4 regions of the Lysinibacillus sp. F12 genome follow, and region 3 is predicted to be linked to each of the others. Evidence: riboswitches for the same ligand, from Rfam matches in the RefSeq annotation. Region 3 holds a riboswitch; each other region holds the start of a gene.
The links. A riboswitch is a leader RNA that binds a small molecule or an ion and turns the genes downstream of it on or off. The one in region 3 is predicted to bind cobalamin.
Positions count from the first base shown of each region.

Region 1: it holds a riboswitch for cobalamin, as region 3 does, so the genes downstream of both, AC3CH7_RS19755 (hypothetical protein) here and AC3CH7_RS10215 ((2Fe-2S) ferredoxin domain-containing protein) in region 3, are expected to answer to the same signal.
Region 2: it holds a riboswitch for cobalamin, as region 3 does, so the genes downstream of both, AC3CH7_RS03640 (glutaredoxin family protein) here and AC3CH7_RS10215 ((2Fe-2S) ferredoxin domain-containing protein) in region 3, are expected to answer to the same signal.
Region 4: it holds a riboswitch for cobalamin, as region 3 does, so the genes downstream of both, AC3CH7_RS00050 (hypothetical protein) here and AC3CH7_RS10215 ((2Fe-2S) ferredoxin domain-containing protein) in region 3, are expected to answer to the same signal.

Region 1 is NZ_JBYMLP010000005.1:103,107-108,490, reverse strand. Features, by position in the region: gene ytvI (sporulation integral membrane protein YtvI) at 1-284, opposite strand, end outside; gene AC3CH7_RS19765 (hypothetical protein) at 375-926, shown strand; gene AC3CH7_RS19760 (glutathione peroxidase) at 1,013-1,558, shown strand; cobalamin riboswitch at 1,661-1,860, shown strand; gene AC3CH7_RS19755 (hypothetical protein) at 2,025-2,582, shown strand; gene AC3CH7_RS19750 (ABC transporter substrate-binding protein) at 2,566-3,516, shown strand; gene AC3CH7_RS19745 (tyrosine-protein phosphatase) at 3,652-4,416, shown strand; gene AC3CH7_RS19740 (MATE family efflux transporter) at 4,566-5,384, shown strand, end outside.
Region 2 is NZ_JBYMLP010000001.1:700,864-706,247, forward strand. Features, by position in the region: gene nrdE (class 1b ribonucleoside-diphosphate reductase subunit alpha) at 1-902, opposite strand, end outside; gene nrdI (class Ib ribonucleoside-diphosphate reductase assembly flavoprotein NrdI) at 899-1,258, opposite strand; gene AC3CH7_RS03640 (glutaredoxin family protein) at 1,255-1,479, opposite strand; cobalamin riboswitch at 1,597-1,774, opposite strand; gene AC3CH7_RS03645 (NAD(P)/FAD-dependent oxidoreductase) at 2,301-3,206, opposite strand; gene AC3CH7_RS03650 (chitobiase/beta-hexosaminidase C-terminal domain-containing protein) at 3,673-5,384, opposite strand, start outside.
Region 3 is NZ_JBYMLP010000002.1:632,399-637,782, reverse strand. Features, by position in the region: gene cbiQ (cobalt ECF transporter T component CbiQ) at 1-241, opposite strand, end outside; gene AC3CH7_RS10225 (energy-coupling factor ABC transporter substrate-binding protein) at 244-516, opposite strand; gene AC3CH7_RS10220 (energy-coupling factor ABC transporter permease) at 518-1,264, opposite strand; cobalamin riboswitch at 1,410-1,594, opposite strand; cobalamin riboswitch at 1,853-2,034, shown strand; gene AC3CH7_RS10215 ((2Fe-2S) ferredoxin domain-containing protein) at 2,177-2,548, shown strand; gene cobJ (precorrin-3B C(17)-methyltransferase) at 2,553-4,220, shown strand; gene AC3CH7_RS10205 (sirohydrochlorin chelatase) at 4,235-5,182, shown strand; gene cobK (precorrin-6A reductase) at 5,179-5,384, shown strand, end outside.
Region 4 is NZ_JBYMLP010000001.1:9,555-14,938, reverse strand. Features, by position in the region: gene AC3CH7_RS00080 (ABC transporter ATP-binding protein) at 1-641, shown strand, start outside; gene AC3CH7_RS00075 (YhfM domain-containing protein) at 684-914, opposite strand; gene AC3CH7_RS00070 (hypothetical protein) at 959-1,087, opposite strand; gene AC3CH7_RS00065 (PH domain-containing protein) at 1,189-1,569, shown strand; gene AC3CH7_RS00060 (DUF4190 domain-containing protein) at 1,890-2,153, shown strand; gene AC3CH7_RS00055 (hypothetical protein) at 2,387-2,620, shown strand; cobalamin riboswitch at 3,332-3,515, shown strand; gene AC3CH7_RS00050 (hypothetical protein) at 3,748-4,506, shown strand; gene AC3CH7_RS00045 (GTP-binding protein) at 4,615-5,384, opposite strand, start outside.

The sequences.
Region 1 (5,384 bases), on a different contig from region 3:
GCTTGCTTAGACAATAAAATTATTTGCGTCATGATCTGTGTAATTGAAATATAGCAAATAATAGAAATTATAATGACACTCACTATGTATATAAAGGCAACTGCAATTTTTCGAGACATTTTCCAGCGCCTTTTAAAGAACATGACGATCGGTTCAAGGAAAAATGCGCTAATAGCTGCTAATATTAACGGCATAGATACAGGAATAATAAAATAAGCAGCTATAATTAGGGACAGAATCACTAGCAATCGAAAAATCAATTTCCTAGCATTAAATTTATTCATAAACTCACCTTCTTTGCGAAAAAAATTAAGTTAAGTGTACCATAAATAAAGTTTAATGACGTTCTGAAACAATAAAGGTAGGGATAAATTATGGAAAAAGAGATTTTGCAACTTTTTAATAATCTAACAGAGCGTAATCGAGATATACAATATGAATCTTACGAGGAACTGATGAAAATTCTGCAGGAGCCCGTAGATTGGACATATGCAGTGTGGGAACAGCTTGTACAAGCACTTACATATAAAAATGGCCATGCCCGTGCACTTGCTGCGCAAATTTTATGTGCTTTAGCTGCAAACAGTGATCCCGAAGAAAGAGTATTGGAAGATTTTTTAAAGATTTGGGCTGTGACCTATGATGATAAGCCTGTCACGGCAAGGCATACATTACAAGCTATTTGGAAAATTGGTTTAGCAGGCCAAGTACAAAGCGATTTAGTTGTATCTTTTTTAGCCAAGAGATTTCAAACTTGTTTAGATGAGAAGCATCCTACTCTCATTCGCTATGATATTATTGTATCCTTAAAAAAATTATATGATCATACGAGTGATTCTAAATTATTAGACATAGCACATCGATTAATTAATGAAGAGCAAAATGTTAAATATAAAAAGAAATATAAGTCAGCCATCCGTTCCTAGTAACGAGATGGTGTTTTTTGTGCAAACTCTTTGGTTATTGGAGAATAGTCAATTATAATATATAAAAAAACAAAAGGGGTTAGGGAATGAGCATTTATAATTATTTAGTACGAAAGCCGAATGGTGAAATTTTATCAATGGAAACATTTCGCGGTAAAACATTGCTAATAGTTAATACAGCTAATCAGTGCCGATTTACATATCAATTTGAGGACTTACAAAAAATGTACGATAAATATGTAAAAAATAATTTTGTCGTTCTAGGTTTTCCTTGCGATCAATTTGGCCACCAAAATCCAGAAGATGGAGAGGAAACTGCGCATCTTTGTAAAGTAAACTACGGAGTTACGTTCCCCATTTTTGAGCTTATCCAAGTAAATGGTGAGACGACACATCCTTTATTTAATTATTTAAAACATGAAGTCGATTTCCGTGAATTCGGGAAAGCAAGCATGCAGGAGAAAATGCTGGCTGAGGCGATCGTTCAATTTGCTCCAAGTTTCTTAGATGGTCGAAATATTCGCTGGAATTTTACTAAATTTTTAGTAGATGCAAGCGGAAAAACCGTAGCTCGCTTTGAGCCTACAGACTCACAGCTTGATATTGAGCAAGCAATTGAAAAAGTATTATAGTCGAGTAACTTTAATGCTATGATATCGCCTATAAAACGAGTATCCTTTTTGTACGTAACTATTTTTTCCTATCAATCTATGATAAACTGCATTACAAGTGAATTATTCTTGCAGAATAAAGGTGCTTGCTAGCATAATCGGGAATTCGGTAAAAGCCGAAGCTGTTTCCGCAACTGTAAGTACAGCCATTATAAAGATTAGCCACTGTTTCGTAGGAAATGGGAAGGTTCTTTATAGCTATTATATATTTCATATAATAGCATTGTACAAGCCAGGAGACCGACCTTTATTTGAACGTATAACAACTCTTCGGAAGCTAGGAGGATATACGGCAAATACATAGGCAGTGTCGTGTTTGTATGACAATCATTATGTTATTTTCGTCGTTCCTTTGCGTGAGGAGCGACGTTTTTTTATGTACTGAACAAGCGAGAATTTTCATTTGGAAAAATGGGGGGATAGTAGATTGAAAAAAGATGCACGTTATTCTTGTTATCCTTTTATGCGTGAGAGGGCTTCAACTGTCGATTTTGAGATTCGCACAGATAGTTTAACAACGCATATAGGGGTTGCACTAGCTGTAGTGAAGAAAGAGGATGTCCAGGCTGTTGCAGATGATTTAATGCAGATTTTACCTATGGCTTATCATGTTAATGGCTCTGTTCGTGGAAAGCTAGCAGTTACAGATGAAGATCTATCCTGGTTAAGTGCGCGCTATGATTTTTATGTTCGTCATGTGAAGGATGAGATTCAAAATTTTGTTTTACCTCAAGGAACAGAGGCAGCGGCTGCTCTACATCTTTGCCGTAGTGAGGCGAAAAAATCGTATCGAACTTTACACAAGGTTTCAGAAGAACAAGAGGTGCCGTCTATTCTCTTTGATTATTTAGGCTTATTAGCCAATGTATGTTTTGTAATGGCTGTCTATATGAATCAACAAGCCGGAATAGCTGAAATTCCGTTTATGAGTAAATCCTATCCAATGAAAAAGAAAAAGGTGAATAATAATGAAGAAACTATTTAATTTACACTGGCTATCGGTCTTATTGCTAGCGCTCGTTTTAGCAGGTTGTGGTACCGCGGGAGATACAAAAAATAAGGATGTGTCTCAAGATGAACAAAAGATTGAGCAAACAAGTTATAAAGTAACCGATGATCGTGGTGTGGAAATAGAGTTTAAGGAAGTGCCAAAAACAGTTGTGTCTTTACAACCTAGTAACACAGAAATTCTATTTGCACTAGGGGTTGGCGATAAAATTGTAGGTGCCACTGAATATGATACTTATCCAGAAGCAGCTCAAAAAATCGAACGTGTTTCTGATACTGTGAATTATAACAGTGAGCGAATTATAGCGTTAAAGCCAGATGTTGTGATTGCGTATACGATTGGTAAGAAGGATGCACTTAAGCCACTCGAAGATGCAGGAATTAAAGTGTTTGTTATTCAATCAGCGGCTACATTCGATGATGTATATGGAGATATCGAACAAATTGCTGCCGTTATGGATGTGAAGGAAAAAGGAAAGGCATTAAACGAAGAAATTAAAGCAAAAATCGCTGATGTGAAAACAAAGGTTAAAGAAGTAAAAACACCCAAAAATGTTTATTTAGAGATTAGTCCAAAGCCTGAAATATATACAGCAGGCTCTAGCACTTTCCAACAAGAAATATTAAATACGGCAAATGTAAAGAATGTGTTTGCAGATTTAAATGGCTGGAAGCTAGTATCTGAGGAAGATGTTATTGCGAGAAATCCAGACGTCATTTTAACAACAGTCAACTATACAGAAAATCCAATTGGAGAAATCCTTGCTCGTGATGGGTGGAATACGGTATCAGCTATTCAAAATAAGGCAGTTCAACCCCTTGACACAGATATCTCAAATCGCCCAGGTCCGCGTATCGGTGAAGCAGTTGAGCTAGTTGCTAAAGCTGTGTATCCAGAGTTATATAAATAAGATCGTAGAAAATGCTAGTTGTTTATTACAGCTAGCATTTTTTATTTTATTACCTAGTGTGAAAATTGGTATTCATGTAGTTTGTTCGATAGAATAAAGATAAGAACACTTATTAATATAGGGAGGTGTAGTTCAGTGAAGCAAGTACAAAAAAATATTTCGTTTGAGGCCGTTTATAATTTCCGAGATATGGGGGGGTATCAAACGAGAGATGGGCGTGTTATAAGGGAGGGCTTATTTTATCGCTCCGCCGCACTTGGTAAAATGACATCTACAGATAAAGAATTATTTGAAACATTAGGTATTAAAACAATTTTTGATTATCGTGACACGAATGAAGTACAACATAACCCTAATCCTGTATTTCCACAAACTCGATATATTCAAATCCCGGCGAAGGGAAAGCATGCTTTTGAAATGCCAACAAATACAGGTGGTAGAGAGTTTTATAAAGTAGTTAACGCTGATATGTTCAAGGACTTTTATGCACAAATGCCTTTCCATAATCCCTCTTTTAAGGAATTAATGTTGACGATACAAAACCCTGATAATTTAGGACTAGTCCATCATTGCGCAGTTGGAAAAGACCGAACAGGAATTGGCGGAGCTCTTATTCTATTGGCTTTAGATGTACCTGAGGAAACCATTATGGAAGACTATTTAGATACGAATATCCATTTGCGTCCCATGGTAGAAAGAATGGCTCAAACGATTGAGCACCAATATAACGAACAAGAATTACAGCAATTTTATGCTTTAATGTCTGCTCGTGAAGACTACTTACAGGCAGCACTTGACGCTATGGATCATCGTTATGGCTCAAAGACAGCCTTTTTGGAGCAGGAGTTTGGCCTAACAGCCGATAAGCGTGAGCAATTACAGTCCTTTTGCTTAATTTAAATAAAAACCCTTTCACAAATTTAGTGAGAGGGATTTTTTATGTGGAAGCGCTGTCTTCCTATAAATCTCTTTACAGTCTGAAATTTTATGATAAGATACAATAGATTTTTAAGAAAAGTGTAGGAGAAGTGAAGGTATTGGCAGACACAATGAAAGGAACGAATAAGTTAAGTCTATTCCATTTAACATGGCCTATCTTTTTAGAAGTATTTTTATTTATGTTAATGGGACTAGCCGATACTTTTATGCTTAGTGCTCTATCAGATAATGCTGTATCAGGGGTTGGTGCAGCAAATCAATATATTCATATCGCTATTTTAATTCTTGAGGTAGTCGGCAATGGTGCGTCCATCGTTGTATCACAATATTTAGGTTCAAAACGTTTTTTTGAGGCAGCGAAAATATCCGCTCTAGCAGTCACAATGAATTTGGCAGTTGGACTTATAATGAGTGTTCTATTTTTCTTCTTTGCTAGTCATTTAATGTCGATGATGAACTTGCAAGGTGAAGTACTCCATTATGCTCAAAGTTATTTAGTTATTATTGGGAGTTTTATTTTCCTTCAAGCAATCATTAATGCCCTTGCAGCAATTATTCGTGTTCATGGTTGGACGAAGCAGACGATGTATGTATCACTTGGCATGAATGTACTGCATGTTGTACTTAATTACGGCTTAATCTTTGGAAATTTCGGATTACCAGAGCTTGGTGTAAAAGGTGCAGCCATATCCTCAGTGATTAGTAGAGGATTAGCGATGCTCGTATTTTTCTGGTTGCTTTATCAAGTGATGGAAGTACGAGTAAAGCTACATTACTACTTCGAATATTCTAAGGAATATGTAAGAAAAATTTTAAACATTGGTTTACCGTCTGCCTTTGAGCAGGTTCTTTATCAGTTTTGCCAGATCATATTTTTATATTATGCCACATATTTAGGGGCAGAAACTTTGGCGGCGAGACAATATGCT
Region 2 (5,384 bases), on a different contig from region 3:
TCATATGGACTAAATAACACTATATCTTTATCACGCTTCATCAGTTCGAAGAAAATACTTGGTATAATAATACCTGTTGATAGTGTTGCGAGGCGAATTTTATCATCAGCATTTGGTTTTTTTGATGAAATAAAATTCTCTATATCTGCATGGAAAATATTTAGGTAAACAACTCCTGAGCCATTACGCTGACCAAGCTGATTAGAATAACTAAAAGAATTTTCTAATAGTTTCGCCACTGGAATCACACCACTTGCACGATTTAGTATTTCTTTAATTGGATCACCTAAAGGACGTAAATCCGTTAAGTTAACCCCGACCCCTCCACCTAGACGTGATAGCTCTAAACAATAACCAATATTTTCAGCGATGCTATTCATGGAGTCATCCATGGATAATTTAAAGCAACTTACTAATTCGCCACGAGCTTTCTTCCCACTATTTAATGCAGTAGGCGTTGCAGGTTGATAGGCTTCCATCATCGCTTCCACAGAACGTTCTGCTAGTACCGTGTTCCCCTGTGCCAAGTACAAGGCAATAATGACAATCCGGTCCTCATATTTTTCTAAGATTTCTTCTCCATCACGACTTTTCATAGCGTAGCTGTCATAAAATTTGCTAGCACTCATAAATGATGGGAAACGGAAATTATAATCATACGCTTTTTTGTACAACTTTTTAATAAAATCCATCTCGTACATGTCGATAAAAGCTTTTTCGTAGTAGCCTTCATCAACTAAATAGCGGATTTTTTCCTCTATATCTATAAAGTAACGTAAACGTACGTTGACATATTCTAAAAAGTAGCGGCGCGTAGCCTCACGATCCTTTTCTAACTCTAGTAGCCCCGTTGTACTATAACGATTCAGTACGTCATTATTAAGCTTTAAATAAGTTTTCATCCCATTACCCTCGTTTCATAAAACGTTTGTATAGCTTCATAATCTGTTTGATTGCCGCGCAAATCTAATTTCCTCACTAATGGTACATGATAGGTAGTAGCAATTTTCTCTCCTGCTGCGCCAAATACATGATGTCCAAAGTTACTGTTGCCACTAGCAACTACTCCTTTACAAAAATCTCTGTTTTTATCTAAGAAACGTTGCACTTTTGCTGGAATGTCGCCTAAACCATCTGTGTATGTAATTAAAAGATAAGGCTTATTCAAGCTTAATTCCTCTGAGAGTTCAATAGATTCTGCCCTTAGTTTAGATACTACATTGCGGACATTTCCTGTACGACTAGCGTAAACGATCATAGTGTAATCATCTCAATACGAGAAACAATTTCCTGAACATCCCCTATAAATGTTTCATCCACCTCTAAGACAGGCACACTTAAAAAACCTGCATCAATAATTGTTTGTTTAGCTTGTTCATCGTGATCAATATTAACAATTTCTGCTTCAAGTCCTGCTCGTTGTAATTCGGATTTTACCCAAAGGCATTTTGGACAGATTGTTTTCGTATAAAGTTTCATAGTAATCCCTCTTTTCATAAAATAAAAAAGCTACCTCTTCTAAAGAGATAGCTTACATGGAAACGTTAACATACTAAAAATACTGACGTTCCCATCTCTTAATCCCCGAAGAAATGATAAATTTGTTTTATAAAGGCAGGTCTCCTGGCTTTGCTTCAATCTCTGATTTCCTTCCCATGCGAATGCACAGTGGTTACAATCATCGTCAGCTTTACAGTTGCGGGGACAGCGTCGGAATAGTACCGAACTTCCCTATTAAACTACATATAGTAGTACCTATACAAAACGAACACAATATATTGTTTTTCAATAGTTTTAAGTGTACCATCCTTTATATAAAAAGTAAATCGCGAAATAAAAGTTCATCAATTTGAGACTATTCATATTTTCTCACATAACCTTAAACGAAAGAGCTAAAACATAATCATATAAAAATATAACTATAAAAAAAATAGGAAGATACATGCTGATCATTTATTTACCTAATAACGGAGGCCCAATTGAAATTTTATTCATAAAAAAGGCATCTTTCCATAATAGTAAAGATGCAATTATGACTAAAACTACATAATCGTCAACCCACTTTGAGAAAGATGTAAATCATTCATCATACTCAATATATCCTATCTTTGCAGATTTTTCGTTGTACTTGTCCCTTTGCAACTATTCATAATAATCAGGTACCTTTAGCCAGTTATTCTGTATTCATAGTATAACATATCCAAGTTCTTTCTCTGTCCGCTCAACTAGGTATATTAACTTTATCCTTTATTTACAAAAATAGCTGATGAATTTTCTATACTCATCAGCTAACCTTTTACTTAAAACCTATCTATTGTGATATCCAAATTTATACTAGAGGCTGTCTTAAAACCTTCCGCAGCAGCGATCATTAAAGAAGAGGCACCCCCCTTTACCGTTTCACCTGCAACATATATTCCAGCCGCTGTTGTTCGTCCAGCACCATCAGTAATAATTATCCCATTTTCATCAACTTGGCAATTTAGCTGTTTAGCAAATTTATTTGGACGATAAAAATTAGGTACGACAAATCCACCACTTCTTAAAATATGTTCACCTGTTTCTAATTCAATACTAATTAAGTTACTATCTTCCCCATGCAAGTTTTTTACACATTCTGTATACAGTTTAATTTTTTTACGTTCAAATTCACTTTGAACGTTATCGGAAAGTTGATGACCATTCGTAAAAACGATTAAATCCTGTGACCAATTAAAAACCAATTTGGTCATATGTTTAATATGCTCCTCTTTTTCTGCTATGATAGCCAATGGCTTGTCTCTCAGCTCCCAACCATCGCAATAAGGACAGCTAAACAAGCTTTTTCCATAATATTGTCTGATTTGCGGGAGGGGAAACTCCTCTTGTATTCCAGTAGCTAACAATACTTTTGCAGACATATATGATTTATTTTCCGAAGTTTTGACAAAAAATAAACCGCTTTTATCATCTTTAGTTATCTCGATAATTGTTTGATCTAACATAGATATAGATGGGTAAGATTTTATTTCCTTACTAGCTATATTCTTAAATTCTTGTGGCTTTATCCCATCTCTTGTTAAAAAACCATGCGACTCTTGAGTTACACGATTTCGATTAGTTCCATTATCAAATATAGCAATCTTTCTGCGCGCCCTTCCCAATGTTAAGGCAGCACTTAAACCAGCAGGGCCACCACCTATAATTACACAATCGTATTTATTCATCCTTTTTTCCTCCACATCAAAATATATTATAGACCTTTAATATCTGTAATTAAGGCAAAAGACACCGCAAAAGTTATATACCTTTTCAATTATGAGTCATTAACCCCTTAATGTTTAACTACCTCATTAAAGATTACGTAGCATAAAATAACTTTTAGTTTGTCGGGTCTTACCGCCCTATTAAAGACTTAATATATCTATAATATCTATTTAGTTTTTTTTCGTCAATTTTTTCGTTTTCATATTTAAAATACATAGGACCATCAAATATCTGCCGTTGAAAGAATTCTTGTCCACAGAAATGAATCTACTATAGGCTAGTTATGAATGAGGTAAAAGTAAAAGCCACTCCAAAAGTTTGGAATGGCTAATTTTTTTACTGTACTTCATGAATACTGTCCGTACTGTTTAATTATCAAAATAAAGTATGATTAGCATATGCTTTACATTGTTCCTGCAAGTATCATTACTTAAATTCAATTTCCTCTGCCGATGCCCCTTTTGTATACGTTATGGTCGATCCAGCAGGTAAATTACGGATTTCTTTTACATTTTTTCCTTCAATAATAATGGAACCAATTTTCGTACCTTTAAAGTCAATAATCGCATTTCCTTTTTTAGGACTGATCACTACAGTTTTGTTTGCAAATCCTTCGCCATGGAATTCGGCATATTGACTAAATACTGCAATGCCATTTTTAATAATGGTATTTTCCCCTAACGTTAATGAAATGCTTGGACGATTCACTATTAATTTACCAGTCTTGTAGTGATTAAAGCTATATACATTTTCAGGTACTATTGGTGTTGGTATTTCTTCTTTTCCTGCTTGCAAATCAATTTGAACTAATACAGGGTCATGATCCGATGCTCTGCCTTGTGCCTCTGTAAAGTTCGCATTCATATGAATTAGGTCAATTTCCGTAACATCCGCAAGATGATTCGAAACTAAAATATGATCCAACACTTGATTGTTCCCTTGGAAGAAGTACGTAAAACGATCTTGCTCTGGGGCTTTATCTATCATATTCGTTAAAACATCTCCTTTCAATGTTTCAAGTGCTGGTGTGAACTCAAAGTCATTCATGTCCCCTGCCACTATGAAATTTAAATTCGGATTTATGGCAAGTCCTTCATCGATAAAATCATTGATGGCCTGAGCAAGTTGAATACGTTTCTTAACTGATTCTAAAACTGGTGGCTGTGTTGGTCCCCAAAGTGAACCATCCCCACCTTTAGAATTTAAGTGAGCTCCGATAATAACTACACGTTCATCTTGGAATTCAAATTCCGCTGCAATTGGTTTTCGTGTATCTACAAATTTTGATGGATCAACAAAGCCAGGATTTAAAGCAAGGCTTCCATCTGCTGTCCATGTATTCGCTTGGTTGCCTAACCCTTTTATACCTGACACTAATGAAACACGTGTCGGATTATATAGATAGCCAACACGAATATTACCGCCTGGTGCACCGCCTACTGTATTGTTAATTGGCATGACATCAATCCAATCATAAGCAGGACCACCCGCAGCTTTTATCGCATGAATTAATCGCATGTAGCTTTCAGATGCATCTGCATTTCCTGAATCAATTTGACCATCGTTATCTTGAACTTCGACTAATGTAATAATATCTGGTGACTTCATATTATTTACAAATGTCGCTGCAATTCTGTCTACTTTTTCGTTAGATGTATTGGCAGGATTATTCGAAAAGTTTTCGATATTATAAGAAGCGACATTTAATTTGTCCGCTACTGGTTGAAGATGCGTCACTTCTTGTTGAAGATGTGCCTTTGTTACATTAGGAAAAACATTATTCGTGTTCAGTCGATAGCCATCTGTAAAGTTTTCTACAAATCCGATAAGCGGTTCATTAAAGCGATCCCCTGAATCATAATTTTTTCCAGCTACTCCTTCAAGCATAATTTTTTCCGGATTATAATCATCGGCTGCAATATTTAAACCGCCATTCACATTAAATGTATTATTTGTTGTGCTTGGTACAACAATTGGTGAATCATTATTATACATCGGTCCAATCACTCTCGCCTCTGGGAACGATACTCGCATATACTCAATGGATTCCCAAAAATCGATGCCATCTTCTTGTGGATCAAAAATTGCCAAGCCATCATTATCAATAATTTTATTTGGCGGGAATAGATCCTCTCCTA
Region 3 (5,384 bases):
AGATGAGACTTGTGAATAAGAAAAATCCTGGTAGTAATAATAGCTTCGCATAGTATTTTAGTGGGATTTTCGCACCCCAAATGATAAAAGCACTCATTACAAAAAATGTAATGAGTGAAAGTCGTTCCTCTCTCATAATAAGCGTGAATAAAAGTAGTCCTAATGAAAATATCATTTTTTCTAGAGGATGAACGTACGCTAGCTTATTGAGATACGCATACTTATCAATGAGTAACATCATTCTTAACCTTCTTTATGCTTGCCACGCATATAGCCGATAAAGTAGCCGATAAAACCAGCACCAATAGCTGCTTGTAGCACGAATAATAAGCTTTCAATTTCACCACTAGGCGGTTCCCATAAACTATCAAACCATGGCTCATACTCTGCATTAATCTCTCCAATGGCAGCTTCGGCTTCACCATCAGCTCCGCCAAATTCTGCTCCCTTTTGGACGAAGAGCGGGATAATGGCCAATAGCACTACAATCGCTAATAGTAATAAATTTCGTTTCATATTAGTGCGCCTCCTTTGTAGAGAAAACACGTAAAGACTTTAATTCGCTAATATTATATTTTTTCAAGAAGTTCATGACAATAACTGTTAATATCCCTTCACTCACAGCTAACGGGATTTGTGTTAAGGCAAAAATACTTGCGAACTTTGTAAATGAAGCCATAAAGCCACCGACTTCAGATGGGAAAGCAAGTGCTAATTGAATAGAAGTCACCACATATGTACCTAAATCCCCAAGCATAGCCGCAAAGAAAATAGCTAATGAAAACGATAACCCCATTTTTTGCGCCCCTTTAAATACAAAGTAGACGATAAACGGACCTACGATAGCCATCGAAAATGCATTAGCCCCTAATGTTGTGATTCCACCATGTGCTAAAAGTAAAGATTGAAATAATAAAACAATTGTCCCGATGACACTCATCGCTAACGGTCCAAATAAGACTGTTCCGAGACCTACCCCTGTTGGATGTGAACAGCTCCCTGTAACTGAAGGGATTTTTAAGGCTGATAGAACAAAGGCAAACGCACCAGACAGTCCCAGAATCATTTTTGTTTCTGGGTTTTCTTCGATTGTTTTACGAATAGAGCGCAATCCTAAAATAATAAATGGGACGGAGATTACCCACCAAAAAATAGCCCATTCGATTGGTAAAAAACCTTCCATGATATGCATGGCGAAGGCACGTTTTGGCACCATTAAAAAAGCCAATACAAAATAACTAAGTTTCCACCAAGACAGCTTCAATTTTCTTCCTCCAAACTATAAATAGATTTTTAGAATGTAGCGTGCGTAATAAAAAAAGCACTTTTCCGTTGTTGGAAAAGTGCATAGCTAAAAAAGCAAATAACATTCTCATCTGCTAAGCCGCACACCTATCCTCGTAGGATGAAACGATCACATATTTTCGGCAGGTCTCCTGGCTCTAGTTCAACACTTTATAGGTCTTCCCATCCATTGGACAGTGACATTTTCTATAAAGCTCCCTATTACAGTGGCGGGACCGCGCCGGACTTGAACCGGCTTCCCTTTTAAGTAAAATGACGAGCATTTTACACCAAAAATAGTAAGTTGTGAGATTTCACGACAAAGTGTACCACGAATTTCCATAAATATGCTATACTTTTTTATAAAAATTTTGAAATAGACTATCAATGTCGAAAATTCTGATTACTAAGGATTTTGAGAATAAAAGGGAACAACACCAATTTTAAATAACCAAAAACTCTCTGATAAAATTGATAAATTTGTCATGAATTTTTAAAGAAATATTGAAATTTTAAAATAATAAGATATGATTAAGACAGTTTTCTATTAAATATACAATTAAAAATTTCATATAAAACGTCGATAAGTGCTCGAAAAACTCGAGATAATAGGGAAATTGGTGAAAGTCCAATACAGCCCCCGCTACTGTAATAGCTGATGAAATCGCAATGCCACCTGTGCAAACTAGGGAAGGTGCGACAGTAAAATGAAGCTTAAGTCAGGAAACCTGCTTATCAGATTGTGCATGCAAACTTTTCGGAGGGAGAAGTTGAAGCAAAAGCGAGGATCTGTCTTTCAGTCTATTCGTTTTTATTTGGCTTCTACAAACCTTTACTCTTCGGGAGAGTAAAGGTTTTTCTTTTTCCAAAAGCAAAAGAGGGGAGACATAAAATGACAACGTGGAATTTAGAGGGGATGAAAACACATCTCTTTATTTGCAATGGCAGTAGCTGTATGAACAAGGATGGAGAAGAAATTACCCAAGCTATACGGGACGAAATACAGCGAAACGCACTAGATAAAGAAATACATACGACAAGAACACGCTGTAATGGACGATGTAAGGATGCTTGTGTGGTTATTGCTTACCCCCAGGGGAATTGGTACCGTGTACCATCAACGGAGCATGCTAGAACACTTGTACAGGATTTGCATCATGAATCCTTACATAACGATCATGTTTATACACTTCGGGAAGGGACATTGCAGCGAACAGCGCAAACGACAGCCATTAAAGGGATTGAAAAGGTGAAAGAGGGGTAAAAACATGGCGCAAAAAGGGAAAATTTTCGTAGTAGGCTTTGGACCTGGAGACTTTAAGCATATTACGACACGTGCAGTAGAGGCTTTACAACAAAGTGATATGATCATAGGCTATAAAACCTATGTTGAGCTGATTCAAGATTTAGTGAGTGCAAAATCTATTGTCAGTACAGGCATGACAGAAGAAGTGTCCCGTGCTCAGGAGGCAGTTCGTCAAGCAGAGGCAGGAAGTATAGTTTCGGTCATTTCGAGTGGAGATGCGGGCGTTTATGGTATGGCGGGATTAGTGTATGAAGTTTTAATTGAGCTAGGCTGGACAGAGGCAACTGGTATTGAAGTCGAGATTGTCCCGGGTATTTCAGCTATCAATTCATGTGCTAGTTTACTTGGTGCACCGATTATGCATGATGCTTGTACCATTAGTTTAAGTGACCACCTCACTCCGTGGAATTTAATTGCGAAGCGTGTGGAAGCTGCAGCAATGGCCGATTTTGTCATTGCTCTATACAATCCTAAAAGCGGTCGCCGTACAAGACAAATTGTCGAAGCACAGCGAATTCTTTTAGAATATCGTTCACCTGACACTCCAGTAGGGCTTGTGAAAAGTGCCTATCGAGAACGTCAAGAAGTGACGATGACCACATTGGCAGACATGTTGGAACATGATATCGGTATGCTGACAACCGTCATTATCGGAAACTCATCTACGTTTTTCTATGATAATAAAATGATTACGCCACGTGGCTACCAACGTAAATATACACTTGGCGAGGAAAAGCAGCCATTACGTCCACATCAACGTTTACGGGAAGAAAATGAGCCATGGGCGATGAATCAAGAGACAGGAACAGCACGCAATGACTTTGCGGCAGACCCCAATGCAGGGCGAATGAATAAACCCAGTGTAGCCGTTATGCCAAAGCCGAAAAAAACGGCACTTGAAATGGCTACAGCGGCACTTGCAATGGTAAAGGGAACAAATGCTATCAAGGTTACTCCAAAGCTTGTACAACAAAAAATAGAATCCATTTTTGAATTAGCAGTGAGCCCTGGAGTGGCCAATAAATTTTTTACACCACAGCAAATGATGACGTTAGCAGAGGTCGTAGGCGAAGATGGATCGATGGAATACACACCAGATCATCAAATCCATTTAAAAATACCTACAACTACGCCTGAACGCATCACTGAAAAATTACAGCAAGTAGGCTTTTTATTAGCACCAATTGGTGATGTATTGTCGTTGAAGGCTTGCGATTTTTGCTACGGTGAAAAAGCAGATTCCATACCATATGCGGAGGAAATTCAAGAAAAGCTTGGTGGTCTGTCTTTACCGAAAACATTAAATATTGGCTTTAATGGCTGTGGGATGGCTTGTTATCGAGCAGTATTTGACGATATTGGGATTGTCTATCGTAAAAGTAAATTTGATGTCTTTATTGGAGCGAAACCAGTCGGACGTACGGCTCATGCAGCACAGCCTGTTGTAGAAGGCTTGGAGCCTGAACAATTGATTCCTTTAATTACAGATATTATTGAAGAATATAAAGCCAATGCGCATCCAAACGAACGCTTATTTAAATACTTCAAGCGTGTGAAAAAGATATTGCATTTTACGTATCAAGATATGTCTTCCAAAATAAAAATAGAGCCAGCTCCGTGCGGCGACTAGTGAGGAGAAAAGAGATGAAAGCTATATTATTTGTTGGCCATGGTAGCCGTTTAGCAGCAGGAAATGATGAGGTACGTACATTTATCGAGCAAATGACATCTCGCATTGATGAACAATATCTAGTAGAAACATGTTTCCTAGAATTTGCTTCTCCTAACATTGAAGAAGGTATTACAAATTGTGTGAAAAAGGGTGCTACAGAGGTACATGTAATCCCGATTATATTACTTCATGCAGGTCATTCCAAGCTACATATCCCGGCAGAAATCGAGCATGCCCGTGAGCATTATCCGAATATCACATTCACATATGGTCAAACAATTGGCATTCATGAAGAAATATTTGCGATATTACAAGATCGTTTAGTTGAAATTGGATTTAATACAGAACAAGAACAGGAAGATACAGCCGTTTTATTAATTGCTCGAGGTGGCAGTGATCCTTATGCAAATGGGGACTTTTATAAAATCACACGATTGCTATGGGAAAAACTACCTGTTAAATACGTAGAAAGTGCCTTTATGGGTGTAACGGACCCACGTGTTGAAGAAGGCATTGAACGCTGCGTCAAACTAGGTGCTAAGAAAATAATCATGCTTCCTTACTTTTTATTCACTGGTATTTTAATGGAGCGTATGCATGTTATGTGTGAGAAATTCAATGAGCAATTTCCTGCATGTGAAATTCAAATTGCCAACTACTTTGGCTACCACGAACGTTTACAAAATGTTTTATTAGAGCGTATTGAGCAAGCGATGAATGGTACATCTACAGGTATGCAAGATCTTGAAGATTATCGTGCTTACGCTGCTATTCATGGACATGCACATCATCATCACCATCATGATCACGATCATGGACATGACCACCACCATCATCATCACGATCATGGACATGACCACCACCACGACCATGACCATGACCATGACCATCATCATCATGAAAAGGAGCCCGTTAAATGATTTTCATGTTAGCAGGGACGAGTGATGCAAGAAATCTGGGCCTTGAATTGCAAAGTACAGGTCATGCTGTAACTGCCACTGTTGTGACGGAATCGGCAGCCTCTAGTCTTGCTGACGTTGGCTTGCCTTCCTTAATAGGGAGACTAACAGCGGAAGAAATGGCGACTATTATAATGGAACAAGGCTTTCAATTGGTCGTAGA
Region 4 (5,384 bases), on a different contig from region 3:
GTGAAATCGTAGGACTCGTAGGAGAAAGCGGCAGTGGGAAAAGTACTTTAGCCAAAGTGATAATGCAGCTAGAAAAGCCTGAAAAAGGGGCGGTGTTTTTTGAAAATCAATTGATGACGAAGCAAAATCGCTCGCATTTTTATGAGAACTGCCAAATCATTTTTCAAAATGCTACGGCTGCCTTAAATCCAGTATGGACCGTCAAGGAATTGTTACGTGAGCCTCTAATGGCAGCACATAAGTCTTTGACTGATCGCGAACTACAGATAATGCTAGAAAAAGTGATGCTCCCAACCGATATATTAGAAGCCCTGCCATCTGAGCTAAGTGGAGGGGAGCGACAACGGGTTAATTTACTAAGGTCGATTTTAGTCGAACCCCAACTATTAGTTTGTGATGAAATTGTTTCGAGTTTAGATCGCTTGATTCAACGAGAAATGATAGATTTATTAATAACTTTAAAAAAAGAAAAAAACATGGCCATTTTATTTATATCGCACGACTTAAAGGCGGTTTCTTATTTGTGTGATCGTATTTATGTCATGAAGTCGGGTAAAATTGTCGATGAGAGCCATAAAGGCGAAGGTGGCTTTGCTTTTACAGACCGATATGCGCAAATGCTGTTTCAAGCCGTAGTATGATTAATCCAAAAACACTTTCCTTATTTGAATGGAAAGTGTTTTTTATTCTTGCAGCAATGATCTAAGTGGGGCAATCAAATCTTCAGAGATGCTATAAATCGTATGGGTATCCTTCACGTTCATCAACGTTCCCTTTTGCCCCATTTCCCCTACCCAAAGATGGAAGCCATATTGGTTTCCATCCATATCCACTACTTGTACATCATATGGAGGGGTAGCCATATTAACAATTCCCTTATTTCTCACAGCAGTAGTAATGACTTCATGGAACATTTCAAGAGACTCTTCATCCTCATATTCTTAGATAAAATCAGTATTCACAGTGTCAAATCCTTCGCCGTTAGAAATGCTGACCTTCGCCATTTTTCCACTGCTAGCTCTTTATCCGTACAGCCTAAAACAACTATAGCTAGGAGGGACATGATAATAAATAGGAATGCTCGCAATGAACCCCCTCCTTACAGAAAAAATAATACCAAAACTTGGAGTCGTAGCCTGGTTCTCTTCATAATATATTAAACAAACAAAAGCTGAAAGGGGATAAAGAATGGGCTTATTTGATGGATTAATCGGCAATGCAAGCGAGGTGAATTTTGAAAAATTACAGGAGGAGGTCAAAGATTTATTAATTCCAAACGAAACCATCAAAAATGCCTATAAAATTATTAGAGACATATTTATTTTTACGAATAAACGATTAATCCTCATTGATAAGCAAGGAGTTACTGGTAAGAAAACGGAATACCATTCGATCCCCTATAAAAATATTATTCATTTTTCAGTAGAAACGGCTGGTACATTTGATTTAGACGCAGAGCTAAAAATATGGGTATCAGGCAGTTCGCTACCTATCCAAAAAAGTTTCAATAAGGCGACCAATATTTATAAAGTGCAAAGTGTTTTAGCGCAGTATGTTTTAGTATCGTAATGATGAAATAAAGCCACCATCATGAATCACATTCAAAGCCCGCATAGATGCGAGGCTTTTTTGGCTGTGCTTAGAAAGGGGGAATAGGGATGGGGAAATTACTATGTGAGGGGTGTATGCTGTCGCCCCGTTCCAATTAGGGAGCAAGCGCACAGAGCTTAGAAATTAGCAAAGAAACGCTGACTGGTTCTACCTTACGCATAACCTTTTATATTGTAAAATAATAGATATATTTCAATAATATTGCTAGAATTCAATGGATGGAACTGTTTTTTGAAGAAGTGTGATTCGTAACATTAGATTGTTGGGGGGTGAGGGAAATGGTTGAAAAAATTGAAATGAATAATAAATCTATCATTTCATTAACGCTTGGTATTCTTTCTATCATCGTACCATTTATTGGATTAGTTCTTGGGATTTTCGGAGTAGTTTTATCAAGAATGGCAACAAAGGAAATTGCTAAAAGAAATGAAAATGGCAGAGGTTTGGCAATTTCTGGTTTAATTTGTAGCGTGATCGGGATTATCATTCAAACCTTTGCAGTATTGTCTATTATCCTTTTTTATTCAATTACTGGTGTTTAGCTTAGTATTTGACCTTAGAAAATACCGTTTTAAGTTGGACGGGAAGAGGAAAAGTGGAAATGGCCATGAGTCAGGATACCAGCCTGTTACGAATACACACCATAAACCTCTTTTTTTGTGTTGAAAATGCATGACCTTCCCAAGCCCCCTGTTTTTAAGATTTTGCTCAAAGCTTTTTTTCTTTTTGAAGAATAATAGTTATACACATTACTATTTGTAAAGATGGTGAAACGATGGAACAGATGCTAAAGGAAATAATGTCTCCAAGTCATCAATATAAAGTTCAAATTATAAAACGGAGAGATGGTCTTTTTACAACAGAAGTATATATGTGGCAAGAAGACTGCGGATATGAATTTTGGAGTCCTATTAAAAAAGGATTGAGTTTGATTGAGACTGAGGAAGTAGCCGTAACAGTAGCCATTGAACAATTAAGACAATACTCTGGTGAAGTTATTACTCTTTAGTTACATCACTCAACGCTGTCAGATGTAGCGAGAATCGTTGAATCGCGTAGTTGTGCGTATAGGTTTGTCTGAGGTGCGTTTATAGGTTGTTTATGTTAGTATTTCAAAATGATGCAAGTGTCTTATCCCGATTTAACTCGCGGTTTTGCGTTAAAAAAATGAGCGTAGGAATCCCCTGCGCTCGTAACTCATTTTATCAAATATTACATAACTAATAACCTAAAATAAAAGTGTCGTAACTCCTTTTTTAAAAGCCGTTAATCATTCGCTAAAATTTATTCTCATGCGAGTATGTACGCCGAAAAATAGATGAAGGTGATACGGATGTTAAAAGAAGATATTCGGTAAAGGACGTATTAGGACAAAACATTAACTAGTGTCGTTGATTTAATATGTGAAAAAGACGACCATTTTGCTGATTCGTTGGAAAAGACCAGAACGTATAGCGGTAAAGAAATTGAAGCTATTCAGTATTATGCTGCGTAGAAAATCCGAGGGGATTTCGAAAGAGATGACCCGCATGAAGCTGAGGAAGTATCATACTATCAAAGTAAATAGGAAGACATGTTGTCAGAATTTCAGAGTTTGTAAGATTAAGTGAAGAAATGGTTTGGAAAATATTGTGATATTTGACTTTAGAAATCCACTACTTTACAATTGATTTTAGTAATCTAATAGGAATGTGGAGTACACCCGATTCCTATGACAATTGAATAGCGTGTAGTAATAGGTGTAAATTGCGTGCAATTTGCTTAAAAGGGAAGTCGGTGTGAATCCGACACTGTCCCGCAACTGTAAATGTGAGCGACTTTTCAGCAACCACTGTCAAATGATGGGAAGGGGAAAAGTGGCGATGACCATGAGTCAGGATACCTGCCTGTTATGAGTACACACCATAAACCTACGAGGAATAGGAGGTGGCATGTTGACAAAACAGAATGCTCTGTTCGTCACAGTACGTCAAACGCCCAAAGTTCATGAAAGGGTTCATTTTCGAACTCCTTCACATTTACTTAGGGTTTGTTTGGCATTGTGTGATGAATCACATTAAAGCGAAGGATTTCCTCAAACATAGAAGGAAGTCCTTTTTGTTTTGAAAATATGTACGCAAAGGGGATGCACATAGGATGAATATTCATGCAACGATAACACAGGAAACGCCTTTTGTAGATATGACCATTTGTAAGCAGCCAAGGACAGAAATTGCTAAAAAAGCGAAAACAAGAATGGTGGTTGAATCACTGATTGATCAATTATTAGCAACGAAGCTGATTCGCAACAACCGCTTTTTTGAGCGAATTTTATATAATAAAGACATTATTTGGATAAGAAATGGTGAGGTAGAAGGCCATCTTTTTGCTCTGGCAACGTTAACGGATCAACTGAAAACGAAGACGAATAGCTTTATGATGTATATGCCGACGAACCCTATTATATATGAGGTGAACGGGGAGCCGTATCACTTAATTACACGCATTGATTCAACACGAGCAAAGCCTAACCTTGATCGCCTTTCACAAGAGCCCAATCCCGTGTTAAGCGCTGCACGTGTCAATGATTTACTATGCTCCATTGTTATACGTTTTTATGAAACTTATATAAATGATTTAATGGAAATTTCTCATCAGGATCAACTAATCGCATTCGCGCAGCAGGAATATAAACAATTTCTGGATGCGGTTCAGGAGTTAAATGGTGATCACTTAAATTGGCATCCACGAGGGAACGGCCATGAGCTATTGTTAACATTAATTGATCAACTACAAATATTAAAAAGTCAGCCTGGTAAAGTTTTAATCGACTTCACTAATACGCAGGGCTATGTGGTGGTTGAACCTGCTTATCAGGTCCATAAGCCCTCAAAGAAAGCTGTCGGTGCGATATGAAAACAAGCCCTCCATGAAGCGGGGGGCTTGTTTTATTTATGCCAGCGTATCATGCTTCATCTGAGGCTATTAGCCTAACACACCGTCCTTGCAAATACTTTACTTGACTTATCCCTGAAAGTGCATGGCTGCTTGAGCCTCTTGCCAAGGGACAGTATAGCCTTTGCCTTTAGCGCAAAAAATGCTGGAAGAACTGTATTCAGGGTCCGCATTTTTATCATAGCCTATCTGGGCTATTACTTCTTCTGCATTATGACACACATCATAGCCATCAAATTGGAGGGTAAGTGAGCCTTTCCCATTGGTATAGGCAGCAAAGATTGTGCTATAGCTCATAAAGGTTGCTACAGGTGCACGTCCTGTCAAAACAACGTCAGTTTCGGTGAGGTCTGGGTCGTCGAATGTGCCGGCAGCCTGTTGAATGTCAGTCATCATACGGCCAATAAAATCATTGGAAGCTTTCATTTTAAAGCGATAATATGGCTCAAGCAGGATGTTCTGTGCTTGTTCTAGTCCTTGACGTAGTGCTCGGAAAGTAGCTTCTCGGAAATCACCACCAGAGGTATGCTCATTGTGACCACGCCCCGTTAATAGCGTAAAATGAATATCTGTGACGGCGTAGCCTGTGAGTAAGCCGTGATGATCACGCTCAAACAAGTGCTTCTCAACGAGACGCTGGTTGCCCACTGATAAATCATCGGCATGACAGGCATTACTAAAGGTAATTCCTGCTCCGCGTTCATTAGGCTCCATTAATAAATGAACCTCTGCATAATGCTTGAGTGGCTCAAAATGACCGTAGCCTGTAACGGTTGTCCCAATTGTCTCCATATATAATATTTGCGGCTCTCCAAAAGAAATGTGTAATGCAAAACGTT